3 regions of the Mesorhizobium sp. WSM4906 genome follow, and region 3 is predicted to be linked to each of the others. Evidence: riboswitches for the same ligand, from Rfam matches in the RefSeq annotation. Region 3 holds a riboswitch; each other region holds the start of a gene.

Region 1 (4,301 bases), 2.4 Mb from region 3:
GAAAGCGCGTCGTCGCGGATCTTCGCCGCGGGATGCCCCTTGGCGAGGTCGGCGGCGTGCGCCGCGATCTTGTAGGTGATGACGCCGGTCTTGACGTCATTGCGATCCGGCAGGCCGAGATGTTCCTTCGGCGTCACGTAGCAGAGCATGGCCGTGCCGAACCAGCCGATCATGGCGGCGCCGATGCCGGACGTGATGTGGTCGTAGCCCGGCGCTATGTCCGTGGTCAGCGGTCCTAGCGTGTAGAAAGGCGCCTCGCCGCAGACGGCGAGCTGCTTGTCCATGTTCTGCTTGATCTTGTGCATGGGAACATGGCCGGGGCCCTCGATCATCACCTGGCAGTCCTTTGCCCAGGCGATCTTCGTCAATTCGCCAAGCGTCTCCAGCTCGGCGAATTGGGCTTGGTCATTGGCATCGGCGATCGAGCCGGGACGAAGGCCGTCGCCAAGCGAGAAAGAGACGTCATAGGCTCTGGCGATGTCGCATATCTCCGCGAAATGCTCATAGAGAAAGCTTTCACGGTGATGGTGCAGGCACCATTTCGCCATGATCGAGCCGCCCCTGCTGACGATGCCGGTAACCCGGCCGACGGTGAGCGGGATGTAATGCAGCCGCACGCCGGCATGAATGGTGAAGTAGTCGACGCCCTGCTCGGCCTGCTCGACCAGCGTGTCGCGATAGACTTCCCAACTCAGATCCTCGGCGACACCGCCCACCTTCTCCAGCGCCTGGTAGAGCGGCACCGTGCCGATCGGCACCGGCGAGTTGCGCACGATCCATTCGCGGATGTTGTGGATGTTGCGGCCGGTCGACAGGTCCATGACCGTGTCGGCACCCCAGCGGATCGCCCAGACCATCTTCTCGACCTCTTCGGCCATCGAAGAGGTGACGGCGGAATTGCCGATATTGGCATTGATCTTCACCAGGAAATTGCGGCCGATGATCATCGGCTCGCTCTCGGGATGGTTGATGTTGGCGGGGATGATCGCGCGGCCGCGCGCCACCTCGTCGCGTACGAATTCCGGTGTGACGAAGTCCGGTATCGATGCGCCGAACGCCTCGCCGTCCCGTTGCAGCCCGCTCCGCATCATCTCGCGGCCGAGGTTTTCGCGGATGGCAACGAACTCCATTTCGGGCGTGATGATCCCGGCGCGCGCATAGGCAAGCTGCGTTACCGCCTTGCCGGCCTTGGCCCGCAGCGGACGGTTGCGGATCGGAAACTCCCGCGTCAGGCGCTCTCCTGTCGCAAATCCATTGTCCTCCGGCCTGACATGGCGGCCGTCATAGGATTCGACATCGCCACGCGCCACGATCCAGTCTTGCCGAAGGCGGGCAAGCCCCCTCTCGATATCGGTTTCGATTGCGGGGTCGGTATAGGGGCCTGACGGATCGTAGACCGTCACCGGCGGTTCACCGGCAGTCGGGTGAACGGCGATCTCGCGCATCGGCACCCTGATCTGCGGGTGGATGGCGCCGGATTTGTGGATCTTCCGCGACGCCGGCAGCGGTCCAGTCGATACGGTGGGGGTCAGGGCATTCATTTGAGGCTCCTTTGCTCGTTGCATTGGAGACCCAGTTCTGTGCCGGAAGGATGAAAAGACGCTTCGGTCTGCCTGCCTGAGACAGGTCTTCGGGCATGAACGCCCGCAAAGCGCTTGCACCGTCCCTACGCCAGTATGAACTGGATCAGGTTCAACGGGTCACTGCGCCGCAAAAGCCAGCAGTATCTCAGCCCCTTGCCGGGACTCCCCTGGTGAATGGCTTAGGTTGAACGGGCCAGCGCCATCTTGTCAAGCGCGTTTGGCCGGCATTGCGGCTCAACGCCATCGTGCATGGAAGCTCGGTAGCGAAAACTCAGGCGAAAGCCCAAATGTCCTCGGCCTGGAAGCCGACCTGATAGCCTGCGGTCTTGAGCTTGATGACGACCTGGCCGATCTCGGCAGCCGGCAGCGCGCCGACCTCGATCTTGATCATGCCGGGGCGATAGCGCTGGAGGTCGAGCTGGTCGAACACCATCCAGTCGGCGCCTTCGCAATCGACCAGGAAAGCGTCGATATGGGTGATGCGATTGCGGTCGAGCAGCGTCTGCAATGTCTCCGACAGCACCTCGATGTCTTTCAGATGCGGCGCGAACTTGTTGAAGTTGGCGTCCGCCTCGCCCCAGGCGTTCTTGCCGGACATCAGATTGGTGTCGGTGACCGAGGAGCAGCCGATGAACTCGATCGGCAGCGTGCCGGCCTCGAGCGCGGCTGCGTCGAAAGTGTGGACGGTGATGGTGCCCTTTGTCCTGGTCACCGCCACCGGCTCGATGACGAAGCGGCTCGTATCCGGATAGTTGGCGCGCAGCCGCTTCTGGTTGTAGGGGATCGGCTCGACCAGCATCGCCCGAGCACCCTTGATACGGTGCAGCCAAGGCGTCACGTCATCGAACAGCGCGCCGTCGCAAGCCCCGACATTGACCATCTGGAACGGTCGTCCGCCGCCGAACCGCGCCTTGAGCGCCGCCTTGGCCAGGAACTTCGTCCCGTGCAGCGCGGGTCCGCGGTCGAGCAGCCCGGCCGGCAATCCGAGCGACAGCAGAACGCGCGCTAGGTTGGAAGCCGAGCTCATGACTTGTCTCCGGCAACTTGCTGCGCCTCGCGGTGCCGGCCTTGCCTCGCCGAGGTCCACAGCGCCATCAGTGGCGCGGCGAGCATCAGGAAGGGCGGCAGAAGATTGGGGAAATAGATGCGCGTGTCGTGGATCGGGAAGACCGTGAACTTGGCGAGCACGCCGAGCACGAGCGCCGCAAGCAGGATGCCGGCGCGGCGGTCGAACCGGAAGCCTGTACGGTCGAGCCCATACCAGCCCGCGAGCGCGAGCACCGAGATCCCGACCCAGCTGTCTACGGTAATGGCGCGCACCACCGAGGCGGCGAAGGCCTTGAGATAGGCGGCCACCGAGAATGGCGGTTCGAAGCTGTCCATATTGTAGTGCTGCTCGATGCTGGAGAACCACAGATGCGGCCACCAGCCGGGATGCTGGGCCCAGTGCGAGATGGCGAAATAGGCGATGAAGGAGGCGGCGAAACCGGCCAGCGCCCCCCACGCCTTCTGCCGGAATGCCACGAGCAGCACGGCGAAGATGGCGAGGAACACAATGTTGTCCGGCCGTGCCATGAACGCCAGGAAAAGCAGGATAGCCGTCGCTGCCTCGTGTTTGCGGACATAGGCAAACAGCCCGCCGAGGAACAGCGCCGAGCAGAGAAGGTCAGGCGTCGAGGCCCGCGCCGCATCGCCGAAATCGGCCATGATCAGGATGGCGCCGGCGACCGGCGCCAGCGCCAGCGCGCCTTCCGCGCGCAGCCAAATGAGCGTGACGGCGCCGAACAAGAGCACCGAGAAGACCTGCACCAGACGCATCGCTTTAACCGGCGCCACGACATGGCTGAGGCTCGACAGGATTTCGGCATAGAGGAACTTGATCCGGTACATGCCGAGCAGCGAGTGGAAGTCGGCGGCATTCTCCGCCATGTGGTTGCGGAAGCCGCCGCCATCGTCGGTCAGCGTCTTGTAGTCGCCGGCCGACACGCCGGCCTTGATCGTGCTGTAGGCATAATCATGCAGCGCCTGCGGATCGGGATAGCGGCCCTCCTCGGCGATCGCCAGATAAGGCAGCATGTCCCAATTGACGTCGGGCATGAACCAGGCCGTCACGGCGGTCAGCAGGATGTAGAGCGAGAAGGTCGCCGCGCCGATCGGGGCTGCCCATCTCGCGTAAGTCCCCTCGCCCCAGGCAAGACCGGCGCCGGTCAGCCGGTCGAGCGGATTGGCGGGAGCGACGGGTGGCCTGGTCAGCATCGTCTGTCTCAGCGGACCTGGCTTTTCACGAAATCCTTCACGATCGCCACGATGCCGCGCGACAGGAGGCTGTCGAAGGCGTCGACGAAGCGGTCGACATGCTCGCGCTGGCAGATCAGCGGCGGCTCGAGCCGAATGACGTTGCGATTATACTCGGTGAAGGCGACGAGCACGTCGTAGTCGCGCAGCAAGAGCGAGCCGACGAAGCCCGAGAGCGAACCCTTCAGCTTGTCGTCGAGCACACTCACCACAGGACGCAGCACCATCGGCAAGGTCTGCGAGAAATCGTGGAACTCGAGCCCGATCATAAGACCCTTGCCGCGCACACCTTTGATGATCTTCGGATATTTCGCCTTCAGCGTCTGCAGCCGCTGCAAAAGGTAGTCGCCGGTCGACGCAGCATTGTCGATCAGCCCTTCGTCATAGAGCACGTTCAGCGCCTCGATCGCGGTGATGCAGGCC
Region 2 (4,301 bases), 490 kb from region 3:
CCGAAAGATAGCGGCGTGGCGCCACCGGCAGATTGGCGTCGCCGACCGTATTGGCGCCAAGCCGCATCAGTGCCGTGACCACGACGAAGGTCAGACCGATCTGCAGCAGCGTCAGCACCACGGCCCTAGCCGGATCGAAATCGAAACGCAGCGCCTGGTAGATCGCGACCTCCAGCGTCGTGGCGGCCGGCCCGCCGCCCAGCGTCAGCACGATGGTGAAGGAAGTGATGCAGAGCATGAACACCAGTCCGGCGACGCCCGGCAGTGCGGCGCGCAGCGCCGGCCATTCGATCAGCCGCAACGCCGGCCATGCCCCCATGCCGAGCTGGCTCGCCAGCCGCCACTGGTCGGCGGGCACCGTGCCGAGCGCCTCCAGGAACAGACGCGTGGCCAAGGGCAAATTGAAGAAGACATGCGCGATCAGAATGCCGGACAAGCCGTAGATGCCCGGCCATTCGCTGCCGCCAAGGCTGCCGAGAGCGCCGGCAAAATAGCCGGCATGGCCGTAGAGCGCCAACACGCCGAGCGCGGCAACGATGGCCGGCAGCGCCAGCGGCACGGCGAAGAGCTGCAGGATCAGCCGACGGCCGGGAAACTCCGGGTGCCGGGACAAGGCACGCGCCACCAGCAGCGCCGGCGCGACCGACAGCAATGTCGAAAGCAGCGCCTGCCAAAGCGTGAAGCGGGCGACACGGAGGAGATAGCCGTCGAAGGCGACGAGAGCGCCGGACGGGTCGCGCGCGCCTTCGAGGATGAGCCCGACGAAGGCGCCGCCGATGAGCACGGCGATTGCCGCAAGGGCGATGATGCCGGCGGTGACGCGGGAGTCAGGGCGCGGCGAAGATTGCACGCTGCACCATTGGGATTCGAGCTAACGAACGCCGCGTTCCTTCGCGCCCCCCTCTGTCCTGCCGGACATCTCCCCCACAAGGGGGGAGATCAGCAGCGTCGGCACCCTGCTCATTCCTGCAACGTTGCCAATTGGCGAAATCGCCAATGACAGCCAATCTCCCCCCAAGTGGGGGAGATGTCCGGCAGGACAGAGGGGGGCGCCGTAGAGCGATCATCTTCGATAGATAGCCAAAGCCGGCTACTTGCTCATCGCCGCCAGCCATTCGTCCACCCAGGCCTTGCGGTTTGCCGCGACCTCTTCCGGGCTGAACAGCAGGGTCTTGGTCGGCTTCACCAGTTTGTCGAAGGCCGGGTTGAGCGGCTTGTCGGTCTTGCCGGCCGGGAACATCCAGTTGGTCTCCGGGATGACGTCCTGGAATTTCGGTCCGGTCATGAAGGCGATGAACTTTTCCGCCAGCGGGTTCTTCGCGCCGGTCGTGGTGATGCCGGCGACCTCGATCTGCAGATACTCGCCCTCCTCGAAGGACGCGGCCTGGTAGCGTTCGGTGTTCTCCGCCACCATGTGGTAGGCTGGCGAGGTGGTGTAGGACAGCACCATCGGCGCCTCACCCTTGGTGAACAGGCCGTAGGCCTCGCTCCAGCCCGGCGTCACCGTGAGCACCCTGGATTTGAGCTTGGCCCAGGCCTCCGGCGCCTTGTCGCCATAGACCGACTTCACCCAGAGCAGCAGGCCGAGGCCCGGCGTCGAGGTGCGCGGATCCTGGATGACGATCTTGTCGGCGGCACCACCCTCGACCAGCTCCTTCAGGCTTTTCGGCGGGGTCTTCAGCTTCTCGGTGTCGTAGACGACGGCGAAATAGCCGTAGTCGAAGGGCACGAACGTGTCGTCCTTCCAGCCTCCGGGCACATTCAAATCTGCAACGGCGCCATGCGGCGCGAAAAGGCCGCTTGCCTTGGCGTCTGCGGTCAGGTTGGTGTCGAGGCCGAGCACGACGTCAGCCTTGGTGCCGGCGCCCTCCAGCTTGACGCGGTTGAGCAGCGCCACGCCGTCGGCGACCGAGACGAATTCGAGATCGCAGCCGCATTCGGCCTCGAATTCCTTCTTCACCGCGGGTCCCGGACCCCAGTCGGCGGTGAAGCTTTCATAGGTATAGACGGTGAGCTTGTCCTTCGCCTCGGCAGGCCCGGCGGCTGCCAAAAGCGAAACGAGGCCTGTTGCGAGGATAAGCTGGGACAATAGTGAGCGCATCGGCGCCTCCTTCGTTCGCGTGACAAGGAATTGAGGCGTCGGATGGTCCGAAACGTCTAATCCCTCCGCCGGTACAAACCGGATCAGGTTCGGCGGGTTGGCATTGTCGCCTCTCAGCCGGTTCGCGAAGTCAGCGTCCGGCACCCCGTTAGAGCGTTTCGAGACATAGGCCCGGCCGATGCGGCGCGCAAGCGGAAGTTTGCCGGGCATCCGATGACTTCGGAACGCAGCGCTATCCGTTTGGATGCGCCTGGCTTCCGTTTCGCGGGCGGGGCTGGTAAGGGCGACGCCCATGGGAACATTCACCATCCTGCTTGGCGGCGAGCTCGTCCGCACGCCTCGGCTCGATCGCCAGATCGAAGGCTCCCGCGTCATCGCCGCCGACGCCGGCATCGGTCATGCCCGCATGCTGGGCCTCGTACCGGAGCTATGGGTCGGCGACTTCGACTCGGTGCCGCCGAACCTGCCGGAGGATCTCGCCGCCGTGCCGCGCAAGATCTTTCCGGCCGAAAAGGACATGACCGACGGCGAGCTCGCCATCGCCGAGGCGCTCGCGCGCGGCGCCACCAGCCTGGTGCTGGCCGGCGCCTTCGGCGGCAAGCGCGCCGACCATGCCTTCCTGCATCAGGCGCTTGGGTATCGGCTGGCCGAGGCGGGCACGACGGTACTGCTGACCAGCGGCGCTCAGGAGGGCGTTCCCATCCTGCCGGGCAAAGCCGCCTTCGATTACGCCGACGGAACGCTGTTCTCGGTGCTCGGCTTCTCCGAACTCGCCGGCCTGACGGTCTCCGGCGCCAAATGGCCGCTCGACCGTGTCGAGGTGGCGTTCGGCTCCTCGCTCACTATATCGAACGAAGTCAAGGGCCGGCTCGAGATCGCGCTCGAGAGTGGCCGGGCGCTGCTGCTCGCCCACCCCTATCCTCTTGCCGAAAGCTGACATGGCTCCGCCTCTTCTCAATCTCGACGGCATAAAATTGACCTTTGGCGGCACGCCGCTGCTCGACGGCGCGTCGCTGAGCGCTTCCGCCGGCGAGAAGATCGCGCTTGTCGGCCGCAACGGTTCGGGCAAGTCGACGCTGCTCAAGATCGCCGCCGGGCTGGTCGAGCCACAGGACGGCGAGGTGTTCCGCCAGCCATCGGCGACGGTCCGCTATTTGCCGCAGATGCCCGATATGGATGGCTTCGCCAGCGTGCGCGCCTATGTCGAGGCTGGTCTCGGGCCGGCCGACGACCCGCATCGCGCCACCTATTTGATGGACCATCTCGGCCTCACCGGCGAGGAACGGCCGAGCGACCTTTCCGGCGGCGAAGCGCGCCGGGCCGCGCTTGCCCGCGTCATGGCGCCCGAACCCGACATCCTGCTGCTCGACGAGCCGACCAACCACCTCGACCTGTCGGTCATCGAATGGCTGGAAGAGGAGCTTGCGCGCACCTCTTCGGCCGTGATCCTGATCTCGCACGATCGCCGCTTTCTCGAGCGCGTCTCGCGCGCTACGGTCTGGCTCGACCGCGGCCAGACCCGGCGGCTGGACAAAGGCTTCGCGCATTTCGAGGAATGGCGCGACCAGGTGCTGGAAGAGGAGGAGCGCGAGCAGCACAAGCTCGGCCGCCAGATCGTGCGCGAGGAGCACTGGCTGCGCTATGGCGTAACTGCCAGGCGCAAGCGCAATATGCGCCGCCTCGGCGAGCTGCAGGCCATGCGCCAGCGCTTTCGCAGCCATCGCGGCGCCGAGGGCACGGCGACCATGGTGGCGAGCGACGCCGCCGAATCCGGCAAGCTGGTGATCGAGGCCAAGGGGATCGACAAGAGCTTTGGCGACTTGACCGTGGTCAAGGGGTTCTCGACCCGCATCCAGCGCGGCGATCGTGTCGGCCTGGTCGGACCGAACGGCGCCGGCAAGACGACTCTTCTGAAAATGCTGACCGGCGAGCTGACGCCGGACGATGGCTCGGTGCGGCGCGGCGTCAATCTGGAGATCGCGACGCTCGACCAGAAGCGCGAGGCCGTCGACCCGCAGGAGACGCTGGCGCACTACCTGACCGACGGACGCGGCGAGAACCTTGTGGTCAACGGCGAGCAGCGCCACGTCGTCTCCTACATGAAGGATTTTCTGTTCAAGCCGGAGCAGGCTCGCACGCCGGTGCGGGAGCTTTCGGGCGGTGAGCGCGCGCGCCTGCTGCTGGCCCGGGTGCTGGCGCG
Region 3 (4,301 bases):
GCGTCCGAGATCCAGCACCGGCTGCTCCGCGCTTTCGCGCTCGCACCATGGCGCCAGCATGCCGCCGGCGAACCACGACGCGTTGCCACCAAGGCCATGCCGCATCTCGGCGACGGTGACCGTCGCGCCGCGGGCGGCGAGTTCGAAAGCGACGGTGAGGCCGGCAACGCCGGCCCCTTTGACGAGCACCCTCATGATGGTTTGGGAGCCTCTGGCACGACCGGTACGCCAGTCTCGTCCGCCTGCATGTAGAGATCGCCGCCCTCCCGGTATTTTGCCGCCATTGCCGCCATGCCTTCCTTCTGGGCCTCGGCACGGATGTCGTGGGAAATGCGCATGGAGCAGAATTTCGGCCCGCACATCGAACAAAAATGTGCCAGCTTGTGCGCCTCCTTGGGCAAGGTCTGGTCGTGGAAGGACCGTGCGGTTTCGGGGTCGAGCGACAGGTTGAACTGGTCCTCCCAGCGGAACTCGAAGCGCGCGCGCGAAAGGGCATCATCCCTGGTTTTCGCTGCCGGATGGCCCTTCGCCAGATCGGCTGCATGGGCGGCTATCTTGTAGGTGATCACGCCAATCTTGACGTCGTTGCGGTCGGGAAGGCCGAGATGCTCTTTCGGCGTGACGTAGCAAAGCATTGCGGTGCCGAACCAGCCTATCATGGCGGCACCTATCCCTGAGGTGATGTGGTCATAGCCCGGCGCGATGTCGGTCGTCAGCGGCCCCAACGTGTAGAACGGCGCCTCACCGCACACTGCGAGCTGCTTGTCCATGTTCTGCTTGATCTTGTGCATGGGGACATGGCCCGGGCCTTCGATCATCACCTGGCAGTCCTTTGCCCAGGCAATCTTGGTGAGTTCTCCAAGTGTTTCCAGTTCGGCGAATTGCGCCGCGTCGTTCGCATCGGCGATTGAACCGGGACGAAGGCCGTCGCCGAGCGAGAAGGAGACGTCATAGGCTCTGGCGATGTCGCAGATCTCCTCGAAATGCTCGTAGAGGAAGCTCTCCCGGTGATGGTGCAGGCACCATTTGGCCATGATCGAGCCGCCGCGCGAGACGATGCCCGTGACCCGGTCGACGGTCAGCGGGATGTAGTGCAGCCGCACGCCGGCGTGGATGGTGAAATAGTCGACGCCTTGCTCGGCCTGCTCGATCAGCGTGTCGCGGTAGACCTCCCAGTTCAGATCCTCGGCGATGCCGTTGACCTTTTCCAGCGCCTGATAGAGCGGCACCGTACCGATCGGCACCGGCGCATTGCGCACGATCCAGTCGCGGATGTTGTGGATGTTGCGGCCGGTCGACAGGTCCATCACCGTGTCCGCGCCCCAGCGGATAGCCCAGACCATTTTTTCGACCTCTTCGGCCATCGACGATGTGACAGCCGAGTTACCGATGTTGGCGTTGATCTTGACCAGAAAATTGCGACCGATGATCATCGGCTCGCTCTCGGGATGATTGATGTTGGCGGGAATGATTGCGCGCCCGCGCGCCACCTCGTCGCGCACGAATTCGGGTGTGACGAAATCTGGGATCGCCGCGCCGAAGGCTTCGCCGTCGCGTTGCAGCTTGCCGCGCATCACCTCGCGGCCGAGATTCTCGCGGATGGCTACGAACTCCATTTCTGGCGTGATGATGCCGGCGCGCGCATAGGCAAGTTGGGTCACCGCCTTGCCCTGCTTGGCCTTGAGCGGCCGATTGCGTATCGGAAATTCCGGTGTCAGGCGCTCGCCGGTGGCGAATCCATTGTCTTCCGGCCGGACGTGGCGGCCGTCATAGGCTTCGACATCGCCACGCGCCGTGACCCATTCGTGGCGAAGCCGGGCAAGGCCTTTTTCGATGCTGGTTTCGACTGATGGATCGGTGTAGGGGCCGGACGGATCGTAGACGGTGACGGGCGGTTCGCCGGCCGTCGGATGGACGGAAATCTCGCGCATCGGCACCCTGATCTGCGGGTAGAGGACGCCGGGCTTGTGGATTTTCCGCGAGGCGGGCAGTGGTCCCGTCGATACGGCGGGGGTGAGGGCATTCATCGTGAGGCTCCTTTGCTCATGCATTGGAGACCCAGTTCTGTGCCGGAAGGATGAAAAGACGCTTCTGTAGACCTGCTGCAACAGGACCTCGGGCGTAAACTCCCGCAAAGCGCTTGCACCGTCCCTACGCCAGTATGAACTGGATCAGGTTCAACGGGTCACTGCGCCGCGAAAGCCAGCAGTATCTCAGCCCCTTGCCGGGACTCCCCTGGTGAATGCCTTAGGTTGAACGGGCTGACGCTATCTTGTCAAGCGCATTCGGGCGCCTTCGGCCGGTGGCGACGACCGGCGGCCAGCCGGGCGGAGAGCTCGCGCATGCATCGGGGACAAGTCACGCCCCGTAGACCGGGGCTGAATGGCCAAAGCCTCATTCGCTTCGTGAAGGATGGAGAAACTGTATTGGCCATGTGCGCGTATCGACCAAGTAGCTCAGGCGGTCACGGATGTGGTTATTCTGGTCGAAGGTGACGAACGGCCTTGGGGGTCACCTCCTTTAGGATTCAGAGGTTGGAAGACGGCTTCTCGCGATCACGGCCATCAGGAAATACCTGTCTTCGGCTCAACCTCGACATGGCGTCCGATCGACCGCAGATATACAGCTATCTCGTTCATGAGATGATCGCGTTCGCCGTAGATTTCAGCAATCCTACGCAGCTGTGGCTCGACGGCCCTCCGTTGCGCTGGCGTGAAATCAGCATCGCCAAAGACGTATCCCAAGTTGCCAATCGCGCAAATTTTGCAGCCGGCGTCCACAACTGCTTGTACGAATGCCGGAATGTCTTTTTCTTGCATGGTCTTCATGTCGAACCTCTCGTGAATGGCGTGCTTGCGCCCCAATCTGCCTTTTCAGCGTGTCCTCTGGGCGGCGCAAGCCCTGAGCGTGACTGTGCACGGGCAACCTCGACTATCCCATCTGCCACGCTCTTTAGAATCGGTGGGGTCTGGTGATCGCAGGCTGGGCCACTCAAAAGCCTGCAAGAAGAAAGTCATGGCGACCATTGCTCAAGATCGCAAGGGTGCGTGCAAGACCTTCCGTTGGCAGTCATGCACGCTCGCTCAGAGATAGTCCGGCCGCGGAAATTCTCCCTTATTCGTAAGAAAGCTCATTGAGCAACTGGGCATTGAGCAACTGGGTCTCACGTCACGGGTCTCGTGTGCTTCACAGCCGAAAAATAGCCGCCGTGGCAATTCTCGAAAAGTGCAGGCTACCTCGTTAAGGACACTGCGGATGATCGTTCGCGCTTGGCAAAAGCGAACGGATTAGTCTATGGCTCTCGGCAGGGGGGCGAGTTATGCGGCGGGTGCGAATCCTTCAAGTAGGCGATATTCACTATCCGGACTGGCATCCTTCCTCTAGCAACATCGATGCCAAGGATAGCAAGTTCGCTCCGAAAATAACGCAGAAGCTACGCGCGTCTTCGCTGCGTGCCGTCTTGACGAAACTTCGGCGGCTGACGACTTCGAAGCCCTTGGATTCGATCGCCTTCATGGGGGATTTCACGAGCCGTGGCGACAAGACCTTCATTGCTTCGGCATTCCAGCATTTCACGTTGCTCTGCCGCGCACAGGGACGCAGTTCAAAGGCGCTTCCGTTGATATTCGTACCGGGAAATCACGATGTGAACCGTGATGACGCGCGCGAACTTGGACCGACTGAGAAATTCAGCGAAATGGCGAGTTTAGCCGCCCGCTTGGGTTGGCAGACCGTTCCCGTGGACCAACCCGTGCACTTCAGACTTCCGACAGGATCCGCAGGCGCAAACTTCATCCTCGTCAACACAGCGATAGGCAGTTGGGAGCTTCAAAACCTTCCCGCGTTCCTTCGTGATCGTCTCGAGGCACTCAGTCCTTCTACAGAGCCTCTAGATCTCGGCTCGCCGGACATCTCGGGACATTCGCCCGCGACACCTCCCAGCGATCCAGACAAGGAGGCGTCCGACGACGAGTATTACGGTCAGATGGACACGCCATACATCTCGCGTGAGATGCTTGCAGGCCTACAGGAATTGCTCCAGCAGCCCGACATGCGTTACGGCATCATAATCGGCCATCACAATCTGCTGCCACAAAAGACTCCGCGCATTACGCCATACGCGGAGATGCTCAACAGCGGATTTGTCAGAACTCAGCTGCTGCAGGGCAACAAGCCTATCGTCTACCTGCATGGACACATACATGCTGATCCGGTCGAGATCGTCAACGATCCAAGGTTTCCGGACGGCAAATTGATCTGCATCTCAGCACCAGAGATACAGTCAGGTTTCAATGAGCTCG

What was found. Region 3 has a riboswitch for thiamine pyrophosphate ahead of thiC (phosphomethylpyrimidine synthase ThiC). Riboswitches for the same ligand answer to the same signal wherever they lie in the genome.
Region 1: another riboswitch for thiamine pyrophosphate. It lies ahead of thiC (phosphomethylpyrimidine synthase ThiC); the one in region 3 lies ahead of thiC (phosphomethylpyrimidine synthase ThiC).
Region 2: another riboswitch for thiamine pyrophosphate. It lies ahead of thiB (thiamine ABC transporter substrate binding subunit); the one in region 3 lies ahead of thiC (phosphomethylpyrimidine synthase ThiC).

The regions. Positions count from the first base shown of each region.
Region 1 covers NZ_CP121355.1:3,653,838-3,658,138, reverse strand. The annotation lists gene thiC (phosphomethylpyrimidine synthase ThiC) at 1-1,541, opposite strand, end outside; TPP riboswitch at 1,646-1,762, opposite strand; gene QAZ22_RS17355 (FkbM family methyltransferase) at 1,855-2,610, opposite strand; gene QAZ22_RS17350 (hypothetical protein) at 2,607-3,839, opposite strand; gene QAZ22_RS17345 (aspartate aminotransferase family protein) at 3,848-4,301, opposite strand, start outside.
Region 2 covers NZ_CP121355.1:1,715,022-1,719,322, reverse strand. The annotation lists gene thiP (thiamine/thiamine pyrophosphate ABC transporter permease) at 1-850, opposite strand, end outside; gene thiB (thiamine ABC transporter substrate binding subunit) at 1,091-2,101, opposite strand; TPP riboswitch at 2,145-2,259, opposite strand; gene QAZ22_RS08070 (thiamine diphosphokinase) at 2,394-3,038, shown strand; gene QAZ22_RS08065 (ABC-F family ATP-binding cassette domain-containing protein) at 3,040-4,301, shown strand, end outside.
Region 3 covers NZ_CP121355.1:1,223,797-1,228,097, forward strand. The annotation lists gene thiO (glycine oxidase ThiO) at 1-195, opposite strand, end outside; gene thiC (phosphomethylpyrimidine synthase ThiC) at 192-2,027, opposite strand; TPP riboswitch at 2,131-2,247, opposite strand; gene QAZ22_RS05800 (hypothetical protein) at 2,565-2,828, opposite strand; gene QAZ22_RS05805 (metallophosphoesterase) at 3,320-4,301, shown strand, end outside.